DNA from 4 places in the Streptomyces sp. NPDC087859 genome. Region 4 is predicted to be linked to each of the others. Evidence: riboswitches for the same ligand, from Rfam matches in the RefSeq annotation. Region 4 holds a riboswitch; each other region holds the start of a gene.

Region 1 (2,191 bases), on a different contig from region 4:
CGTGGAGATGTCGGCGGGGCCGATCGTCACGGCCACAGCGAGCGAGGCGAGCAGCGCGGTCAGTCCGCCGCCGGTCAACAGCGCTGTGCGCAAAGTCACTTGGCGAGCCCGAAGTCACGCAGCCCGGCCGCGACCTTCTCGATCCCCTCGATCGTACGGATGGACGGGTTCATCGCCTGCCCGCTCAGCAGCACGTACCGCTTCTTCTTCACGGCGGTGAGGTTGCGGGTGGCCGGGTTCGTCTCCAGGAAGCGGATCTTCGCCTTGGCGGTTTCGGCGGTCTGCTGCTTGCGGGTCAGGTCGCCGATGACGATGACGTCCGGGTCGCGGTCGGCGACAGTCTCCCAGTTGACCTGGGGCCATTCGTCGTGGGTGTCGGCGAAGGCGTTCTTCGCGCCGACCGCGCGGGTGATGGCACCGGGCGCACCGCAGCAGCCGGCGAGGTAGGGCGACTGGGAGTTGGCGAACCAGTACATGAGGGAAACGTCTGAGGCATGCAGTCCGGCAGCGGCTGTGCTCACCCTCTTCTTCAGCGCGGCGACGAGCTCTTCGCCGCGCTTTTCGACGCCGAACGCCCGTGCCAGGTCGCCTATCTCGCCGTACACGACGTCGAGCGTGAGGGGTGTGGAGCGCGATCCGTCGCCGCCGCTGTCGTTGTCCTTGCCCGCCGCGCAGTCGGACGGCGAGACGTAGGTCGGCACGCCCAGCTTCTCGAACTGCTCGCGGGTGGCGACGCCGCCCTTGCCGAGGGTGGAGACGAAGGAGGCGGTGACGAAGTCGGGTTCGGCGTCCAGGACCTTCTCGAAGGAGGGGTTGTTGTCGGCGAGGCGCGGCACGGTGGCGTTGGCCTTCTCTAGGCCCTTCATCACCGGGTCGGTCCAGGTCGCCGTGCCCGCCATGCGGTCGGCCAGGCCCAAGGAGAGCAGGATCTCCGTGGTGCCCTGGTTGAGTGAGACGGCCCGCTTCGGGGCCGACTTCATGGTGACCTTGTTCCCGCAGTTGTCGATGGTGACCGGGTAGCCGGCGGCCGCGGCCTTCTCGGTCTTCGCGTCGCCGCCGTCGGCAGAACCGCAGGCGGTGAGCAGCAGGGCGGAGGTGAGAAGCAGGGCCGGGACAGGGAGGTGAGCGGGTGTGCGGAGCACGGGCATGCCTCGGGGGTCGGGGCTCGTTCGCGGAGCCTGGCCTACGGGTGTCCCCCGCGCCGGGGCGCGGAGGTGCCAGCAGGTCTTCGGACTCGGGTTCGTCCGGCCGGGGCGCCTTCCCGGTCTCCCAGTGGCGTGCGTGCCCCGCCCGTCCCCCTCACCGCTGCGCGTCAGTTCCGGATTCGCACCGGATTCCCTGGCCTCGGGTGTGGCTCGACTGGCCCGTCGAGGCTATCAAGTCCGTCGTGCGGTCAGATCGTGCGCTTGGTCACGGGGTAGGACACGAAGGTGCTCGTGTTCTGGTCGATCCGCAGCGCACTGGCATCAGGTCGCCGTTGCCGCGGCCGCCGCTCGGCCCGACTGGCGGCCGGAGAAGAGACAGCCGCCAAGGAAGGTGCCCTCCAGGGAGCGGTATCCGTGGACGCCGCCTCCGCCGAAGCCCGCGACCTCGCCGGCCGCGTACAGACCGGGGACCGCCTTGCCTGCGTCGTTGAGGACGCGGCCCGAGAGGTCGGTCTGGAGGCCGCCGAGGGTCTTGCGGGTGAGGATGTTGAGGCGTACGGCGATGAGCGGCCCGGCGCTCGAGTCCATGATTCTGTGGGCCGAGGCCGTGCGGCTGAGCGTGTCGCCAGGGTAGGCCAGGGCGTTGCGGATGCCCATGACCTGGACGTCCTTGGTGTAGGGGTTGTCGATTTCCCGGTCGCGGGCCTCGATCTGGCGCTGAAGGCCATCCAGCTTGATCAGGTTCTCGCCGGTGAGCTTGTTCATACCCCTGACGAGTTCCGACAGGGTCGTGGCGACGACGAAGTCCACGCCGTTCTTCTTGAACTTCTCGATCGGCTCCGGCGTCTGCCAGATGCGGGAGAGCAGCTTCCAGATGTTCTTCTCCGTCAGGTCCGGGTTCTGCTCGGAGCCGGAGAGCGCGAACTCCTTGGCGATGATCTTCTGGGTGGTGACGAACCAGGAGTAGTCGTAGCCGGTGTCGGTGATCGACTTGAGGGTGTGCAGGGTGTCGTACCCGGGAATGTCGGGTGAGTTGAACCGCTTGC
Region 2 (2,191 bases), on a different contig from region 4:
CGAGCGCGAGCAGACCGACGCGACGGGACAGCCGTACGGCCCGCTCGATGTCCTGGACCTCCACGGAACGCCCCTCCTGATTCAGCACGGGCCGGTGCTCGACGCGCCCCGCGTACGACAAGGTCCCGCCGAGCCGCACGCCCAGGGCCCCGGCGAACGAGGCCTCCACGGGCCCGGCGTTGGGGCTCGGATGCCGGCCGGCGTCGTTGCGCCAGGCCCGCAGCGCCCCCCGCGGATCGCTCCCGGCGACAGCGGCCAGTACGGCGGTCAGCCGGGCCCCCGGCCACCCGGCGACGTCGTCGAGCCGCGCGGAAGCCCATCCGTACCGCCGGTGACGCGGCGACTTGTGCCCGACCATGGCGTCAAGGGTGTTGACGGCGCGGAACCCGAGCAGCCCGGGCACCCCGCCGACGGCTCCCCACACCAGGGCACCCACGACGGCGTCGGAGGTGTTCTCGGCGACGGACTCGACCACGGCCCGGGCGATCCCGTCGGCATCGAGGGCCTGCGGATCCCGCCCGCACAGATGAGGCAGCCGCTCCCGCGCCGCCTCGACGTCCCCGACTTCCAGGGCCCGCCCGATGGTTCGTGCCTCGCGTACGAGCGACGTACCGCCCACGACGGCCCAGGTGGCGGCACCGGTCAGCGCGACGGAGGCGGCGGGGGAGGGGCGTACGGCCTTCTGTGCCATGGCTCCGAGCACGACGGCGCCCCCGGCGCACACCGCGGTGTGCAAGGCCCCCCACCCCCGGTGGTCCCGCCACAACACCCGCTCCACGGCACCCGCGGCCCGCCCGAACACGGCGACCGGATGCCCCCGGCGTGGATCACCGAGCAGCAGGTCACCGAGAAGTCCGGCGGCGGCGCCGTACGCGAAGACGCGATCGGCACGCATCGGCTCAGCCGGCCGTGGCGTCGGAAAGTGACCTGGTGCGGTATCTCAAACGGCAGGCGAGCATGGCGATATGTCCTCACTCAGGGTGTCCACGCCCTGGTTCGACGAGACCGACGACGAGAGTTCCTGGCTCCCGGGGCTACCTACCCCGGTCACAGTGGCGGGACCGCGCCGGACTTCCACCGGCTTCCTCTTCTGCCGTCGTACATGGCCCCGGCAGTCCACCACGGGCCCGGAAGGGCCGTCAACTTGCCGTTGACCTGGGACGGGAGAGTGTGCTGAGGCCCACACACGGGGGGTTGCGGGCCCGACAAAAACGTGGGGTGCGGGACGGTGACCGTCCCGCACCCCACGGGGTGTTCGCTCGTCGCGTCAGGCGACGATCAGATAGATCCCGTACGTCACCGCCGCCGCGCACGCCGCGAAGCAGGCGTACGCGCCGGTGACCGCGAGACCCGCGGATCCGCCCTGTGCGGTGGCCCGCTCCTGGCGGGACAGGCCCATGATGCCGAGGGTGAACAGGGCCACGAGGGCCACGGTGACCACGAGGCTGACGCCGAAGACGGAGCCCAGCGCTTCCCAGTCGATCTTCATGTCGGTGATTCCTTCGTTCCTGGGTGCGGCGGGCTCAGACGGCGGCCGGCGGAGCGGCGGGCTCCGGGGCGGCGGTCGCGGCCGGGGCCGGGATCGTGGCCGTGAGGTCCTCGGTCACCGTGCCCGCCGGGGGAGGGGTGACCGCGGCGATCGCCGTCGTCACCACGCCGGCCGGCTCCTCGTCGCTGTCGTTGACGTTCGTGTGGTCGATGACCTCACGGCGCGAGAGCTTCCAGATCGCCGCGCTGGAGGCGATCAGGAAGACCGCCACGACCGCGGTGCCCCAGTCGCCGAAGCCGGTGACCCACTCCGCCAGCGCGCCGACCAGCGCCGCGGCCGGGAGCGTCAGGCCCCACGCCACGAACATCCGCGTCGCCGTGGACCAGCGGACGACGCCGCCCTTGCGGCCGAGGCCCGCGCCCATCACCGAACCGGAGACCGAGTGCGTGGTGGAGAGGGAGAAGCCGAGGTGCGAGGAGGCCAGGATGACCGTGGCCGCGCTGGTCTGGGCCGCGAAGCCCTGCTGCGGCTGGAGGTCGGTCAGGCCCTTGCCCATCGTGCGGATGATGCGCCAGCCGCCGAGGTAGGTGCCGAGCGCGATGGCGAGACCCGCGGAGAGGATGACCCAGGTGGGCGGGTCGGAGTCGGGAGCGACGGCGCCGCCGGCGACCAGGGCCAGGGTGATGATGCCCATCGTCTTCT
Region 3 (2,191 bases), on a different contig from region 4:
GAGGGCGCGAAGGCCTGCCGGACGTGCGCACAGGCCTGCACGGACTTCATGGCCACACTGCGCTGACCACGTTCGGCCTCAGCCCCGGCCGAGGGTGTGCCCCAGGCGTACGTTCCAGCGCCCCGCCCGGCCGCTGAGCTCGACCGCCGACAGCGGTGGGACGTCCGTACGCCAGAACGCCGACTCCGGTGCGCCCAGCGCCCGGACGACCGCCGCCCGCACGATCTCCGGCTCGGCCACGGCGACGGTGCGCCCCTCGCCCTGGGCGACCGTGTCCAGCCACGAGCCGACCCGGTCGCACACCGCGCGCACCGATTCCCCGCCGTGCGGCGCGGCCTCGGGGTCGGACAGCCAACGCGCCAGCGCCTCCGGCTCTTCGGCGCTCACCCCGGCCAACGTCGAGCCGCGCCACCGCCCGGCGTCCAGAGCCGCCAGCAACACGGCGTCCGCGGCGTCGAGTCCGAGCGCGGCGGCCGTCTCGCGGCAGCGCACGGTGGGGGAGCAGAGGACCCGTTCCGCCACCGGCAGCGAGCCCGCTGCGGCCTGGGCGAGGCGGCGGCCGGACGCGTCGAGAGAGCAGCCGTCATCGAATACGGCCTCCCGCAGCGCCTTGGTGACCGCCGGTGAGATCAACGTCACTCGACTCGTCATACGCCCGTTCCCCCGCTCAACAGCCCCTCCAAGATCGGTACTTGACGGGCCGAACGGCCCTCGCCGGGCGCTCGGGGTGCTCCCGTGCGCTCTTGGCCGCACCTCTCCCACGCGGTACCGTCTCGTCGATATCGACGACGGTTCGGTGGAAGCCGGTGGGATTCCGGCACGGTCGCGCCACTGTATGCCGGGAACGCCCTTCGGGTGCGGGCCGGGTGAGTCAGACCCGCCCCGTCGTCCTGTGCACCACTGACACGGGACGCGAGTTCCCCCAGGAGGTACCTGCCATGGCGCAGTCCGTCGCCCCGCCGACCACCGGTTCCACCGCGGTACCAGCAAAGCTGCCGATCGGCGCCATCGCCCCTTGGGCGGTCTTCTTCGGCGTGCTGATGCTGGTCCTGCTCTACTTCGTCGGCGCCGAACAGGGCGCCACCTCCCTCATCTCCGGTGAGGGGGTCCATGAGTGGGTGCACGACGCCCGCCACCTGCTCGGCTTCCCCTGCCACTGACAGCGACGAGGAAGCACTCCTGCGCATGAACTCCGCAACTGTCAGAAACCTGCTGGTCCGTGGCATGCTCGCGGGCCTCGCCGCGGGCCTGGCCGCCCTCGTCGTCGCGTACTTCCTGGGCGAACCGCGCGTCGACCAGGCCATCGCCTTCGAGGAGGCCCACGCCCACGAGCACGGCGGCGAGGAACTCGTCAGCCGCACCCTGCAGTCCACCGCGGGCCTGTCCACCGGCGTCCTCGTCTACGGGGTCGCCTTCGGCGGCATCGCGGCGCTCGCGTACTGCTTCGCGCTGGGCCGGATCGGCCGCTTCGGGCCGCGCGCGAGCGCGCTGCTCCTGGCGGCCGCCGGACTGGTCTGCGTCTACGTCGTCCCGTTCCTGAAGTACCCGGCCAACCCGCCGGCCGTGGGCGACCCCGACACCCTCAACCAGCGCACCGCGCTGTTCTTCCTGATGATCGTGCTCAGTGTGCTGCTGGCGATCGGGACGGTCATCCTGGGCAAGCGCCTCGCGCCGCGCCTGGGCAACTGGAACGCCACCGTCGCGGCGGGCGCGTTCTTCGTCCTCGCGGTCGGTCTGGCGTACGCCTTCCTGCCGTCGTTCAGCGAGGTCCCGGAACACTTCCCGGCCGGCCTCCTGTGGCAGTACCGGCTTGCCGCCCTCGCCGTCCAGGTGACCCTGTGGACCTCCTTCGGGCTGGTCTTCGGGCTGCTGGCGGAGCGGCTGTTGGCTCCGAGGACGGCTGCGGAGAAGGCCGCTGCCGCGCGGCCGGCTCCCGTGGCCCACTGAGCCGTTCAGGCGTCACCGCACCGACGAAAGGGCCCCCGGTACTCCGGGGGCCCTTTCGTGTGCCCTCGCCATTCCCAATTTCTGGAACACGTTCTACCGTGTGCGCCGACAGGACCGGTCCCGGGGAGCCTGGAGGCGCCGTGCATCTCGAATACACGCCCGAGCAGCAGCGGCTGCGCACCGAACTGCGCGCCTACTTCGCCGAGCTGGTGCCCGAGGACTCGCTCGCCCGCCACGGCGACCG
Region 4 (2,191 bases):
CCGACGAATCACCCGCCGTCCGGCAGGCCCTGGCCACGGGACAGCACCCCTTCGCCCTCGTCCTCGGGTGCATCGACTCCCGGGTGCCCCCGGAGCTCGTCTTCGACCAGGGCCTCGGCGATCTGATGACGGTGCGCAGCGGCGGTGAGGTGCTGGACGAGGCCGTGCTCGGCAGTGTCGCGTACGGAGTGCTCGAACTCGACATCCCGCTGGTGCTGGTCCTGGGTCATCAGTCCTGCGGCGCCGTGAAGGCCGCCGTCGAGAGCGACGTCACCGGCGCGCAACTGCCCGCCCACATCCAGTACCTGGCCGACCAGATACGACCGAACATAGACCGCACCAAGGACGGCGCCGCCCGCGTCGACGCGACCATCGACGCCAACGTCCGGGCCATCCGCTCCCGCATCGCCGCGGAGCCCGACCTCGCCGCGAAGGTGGCCGCCGGTGAACTGGCCGTCGTAGGGGCCCGTTACGAGCTGACCACCCAGCTCGTGCACCGCATCTCCTGAACCGGGGACGGGGTCGCCACCGGTCAAGTCACCGGCGGCGACCCCGTCTTCGTGTATAGGCTGAGCACGCAGCTGGTTCGCCCTGTCCGCCAGGCAGGCGCGTCGTAAGAGGGAACCCGGTGGGAATCCGGGACTGCCCCGCAGCGGTGAGCGGGAACGACCGCCGTCACACGCACTGGACCCGGCAAGCGGGTCTGGGAAGCGACGGCCATTAGGTGCCTCGTATGTCACGAGGTGTGCCCGCGAGTCCGAAGACCTGCCACTGCCCGTGTACGACCGATTCGTACACGGAGATCCCGGTGACCTCGAGGGCGGGTCGGCGAACACTCAGAGCGGGCACGGGTTCTCGTGCGGCCGCCCGGAGTGCCGTTCCCTTCGCGTTCTCCCCCGTCGCCGGGGTCGTGCTACGAGAACAGCTCGCGAAGGAGAGTTCCGTGACCACCGAGTCCGCAGCCGCGGCAGCGCACGCCACCGTGTACGGCTACCCGCGCCAGGGCCCGAACCGGGAACTGAAGAAGGCGGTCGAGGGCTACTGGAAGGGCCGCGTCACCGCCGACGCGCTCCACCGGACCGCCACCGACCTGCGCCGTTCGAACTGGCGAGAGCTGGCCGACGCCGGCCTCCACGAGGTGCCGACGGGCGCCTTCTCGTACTACGACCACGTCCTGGACACCACCGTCATGGTCGGCGCGATCCCCGCCCGCCACCGCGACGCCGTCGCGGCGGACCCACTGGACGGCTACTTCGCCATGGCGCGCGGCGGCCGGGACACCGCGCCACTGGAGATGACGAAGTGGTTCGACACCAACTACCACTACCTCGTTCCCGAGTTGGGGCCGGACACCGTCTTCGCCGCGGATCCCTCGAAGCAGGTGGCCGAGGTACGGGAAGCCCGCGCACTCGGCCTGGCGGCCCGGCCGGTCCTGGTCGGCCCGGTCACCTATCTGCTGCTGGCCAAGCCCGCCCCCGGGGTCGCCGCCGACTTCGACCCGCTGACCCTGCTGGACCGGCTGCTGCCCGTGTACGCCGACGTCCTGTCGGATCTGCGGGCCGCCGGCGCCGAGTGGGTGCAGCTGGACGAGCCCGCGCTCGTCCAGGACCGGACCCCGGCGGAACTGAACGCCGCCGCCCGCGCCTACCGTGAACTCGGCGCTCCGGCCGACCGGCCGAAGCTGCTCGTGGCCTCGTACTTCGACCGCCTCGGACAGGCCCTGCCCGTTCTGGCCAAGGCACCCGTCGACGGCCTCGCCCTGGACTTCACCGGCCCGGCCGCCGCGAACCTCGACGACCTCGCCGCCGTGGGCGGGCTGCCGGGCAAGCGGCTGGTGGCCGGGGTGGTCGACGGGCGCAACATCTGGATCAACGATCTGGAGAAGTCACTGTCCACGCTGGGCACCCTGCTGGGCCTCGCCGACCGGGTCGACGTGGCCGCTTCCTGCTCCCTGCTCCACGTCCCGCTCGACGTCACGGCCGAACGCGATATCGCCCCTCAGATCGCCCGCTGGCTTGCCTTCGCCCGGCAGAAGACGTCCGAGATCGTCACCCTGGCACGCGGACTGGCCCGCGGCACCGACGCCATCGCCGCCGAACTCGCCGCGAATCGCGCGGACCTGGCCTCCCGCGCGGCCTCCCCCCTCACCCACGACGACGCCGTGCGCGCCCGGACGGCCGCCGTCACCGAT

The links. A riboswitch is a leader RNA that binds a small molecule or an ion and turns the genes downstream of it on or off. The one in region 4 is predicted to bind cobalamin.
Region 1: it holds a riboswitch for cobalamin, as region 4 does, so the genes downstream of both, ACIOHP_RS15010 (ABC transporter substrate-binding protein) here and metE (5-methyltetrahydropteroyltriglutamate--homocysteine S-methyltransferase) in region 4, are expected to answer to the same signal.
Region 2: it holds a riboswitch for cobalamin, as region 4 does, so the genes downstream of both, ACIOHP_RS15685 (cobalamin biosynthesis protein) here and metE (5-methyltetrahydropteroyltriglutamate--homocysteine S-methyltransferase) in region 4, are expected to answer to the same signal.
Region 3: it holds a riboswitch for cobalamin, as region 4 does, so the genes downstream of both, ACIOHP_RS21300 (CbtB-domain containing protein) here and metE (5-methyltetrahydropteroyltriglutamate--homocysteine S-methyltransferase) in region 4, are expected to answer to the same signal.

What each region holds. Positions count from the first base shown of each region.
Region 1 covers NZ_JBIUUU010000005.1:515,633-517,823, reverse strand. Annotated here, with positions in the region: gene ACIOHP_RS15015 (FecCD family ABC transporter permease) at 1-99, opposite strand, end outside; gene ACIOHP_RS15010 (ABC transporter substrate-binding protein) at 96-1,148, opposite strand; cobalamin riboswitch at 1,202-1,379, opposite strand; gene ACIOHP_RS15005 (FAD-binding dehydrogenase) at 1,467-2,191, opposite strand, start outside.
Region 2 covers NZ_JBIUUU010000006.1:75,423-77,613, reverse strand. Annotated here, with positions in the region: gene ACIOHP_RS15685 (cobalamin biosynthesis protein) at 1-895, opposite strand, end outside; cobalamin riboswitch at 996-1,128, opposite strand; gene ACIOHP_RS15680 (hypothetical protein) at 1,268-1,489, opposite strand; gene ACIOHP_RS15675 (inorganic phosphate transporter) at 1,524-2,191, opposite strand, start outside.
Region 3 covers NZ_JBIUUU010000008.1:256,217-258,407, reverse strand. Annotated here, with positions in the region: gene ACIOHP_RS21310 (ferredoxin) at 1-66, shown strand, start outside; gene ACIOHP_RS21305 (histidine phosphatase family protein) at 79-651, opposite strand; cobalamin riboswitch at 747-900, shown strand; gene ACIOHP_RS21300 (CbtB-domain containing protein) at 939-1,160, shown strand; gene ACIOHP_RS21295 (CbtA family protein) at 1,186-1,947, shown strand; gene ACIOHP_RS21290 (acyl-CoA dehydrogenase family protein) at 2,088-2,191, shown strand, end outside.
Region 4 covers NZ_JBIUUU010000016.1:99,461-101,651, forward strand. Annotated here, with positions in the region: gene ACIOHP_RS34975 (carbonic anhydrase) at 1-509, shown strand, start outside; cobalamin riboswitch at 566-788, shown strand; gene metE (5-methyltetrahydropteroyltriglutamate--homocysteine S-methyltransferase) at 944-2,191, shown strand, end outside.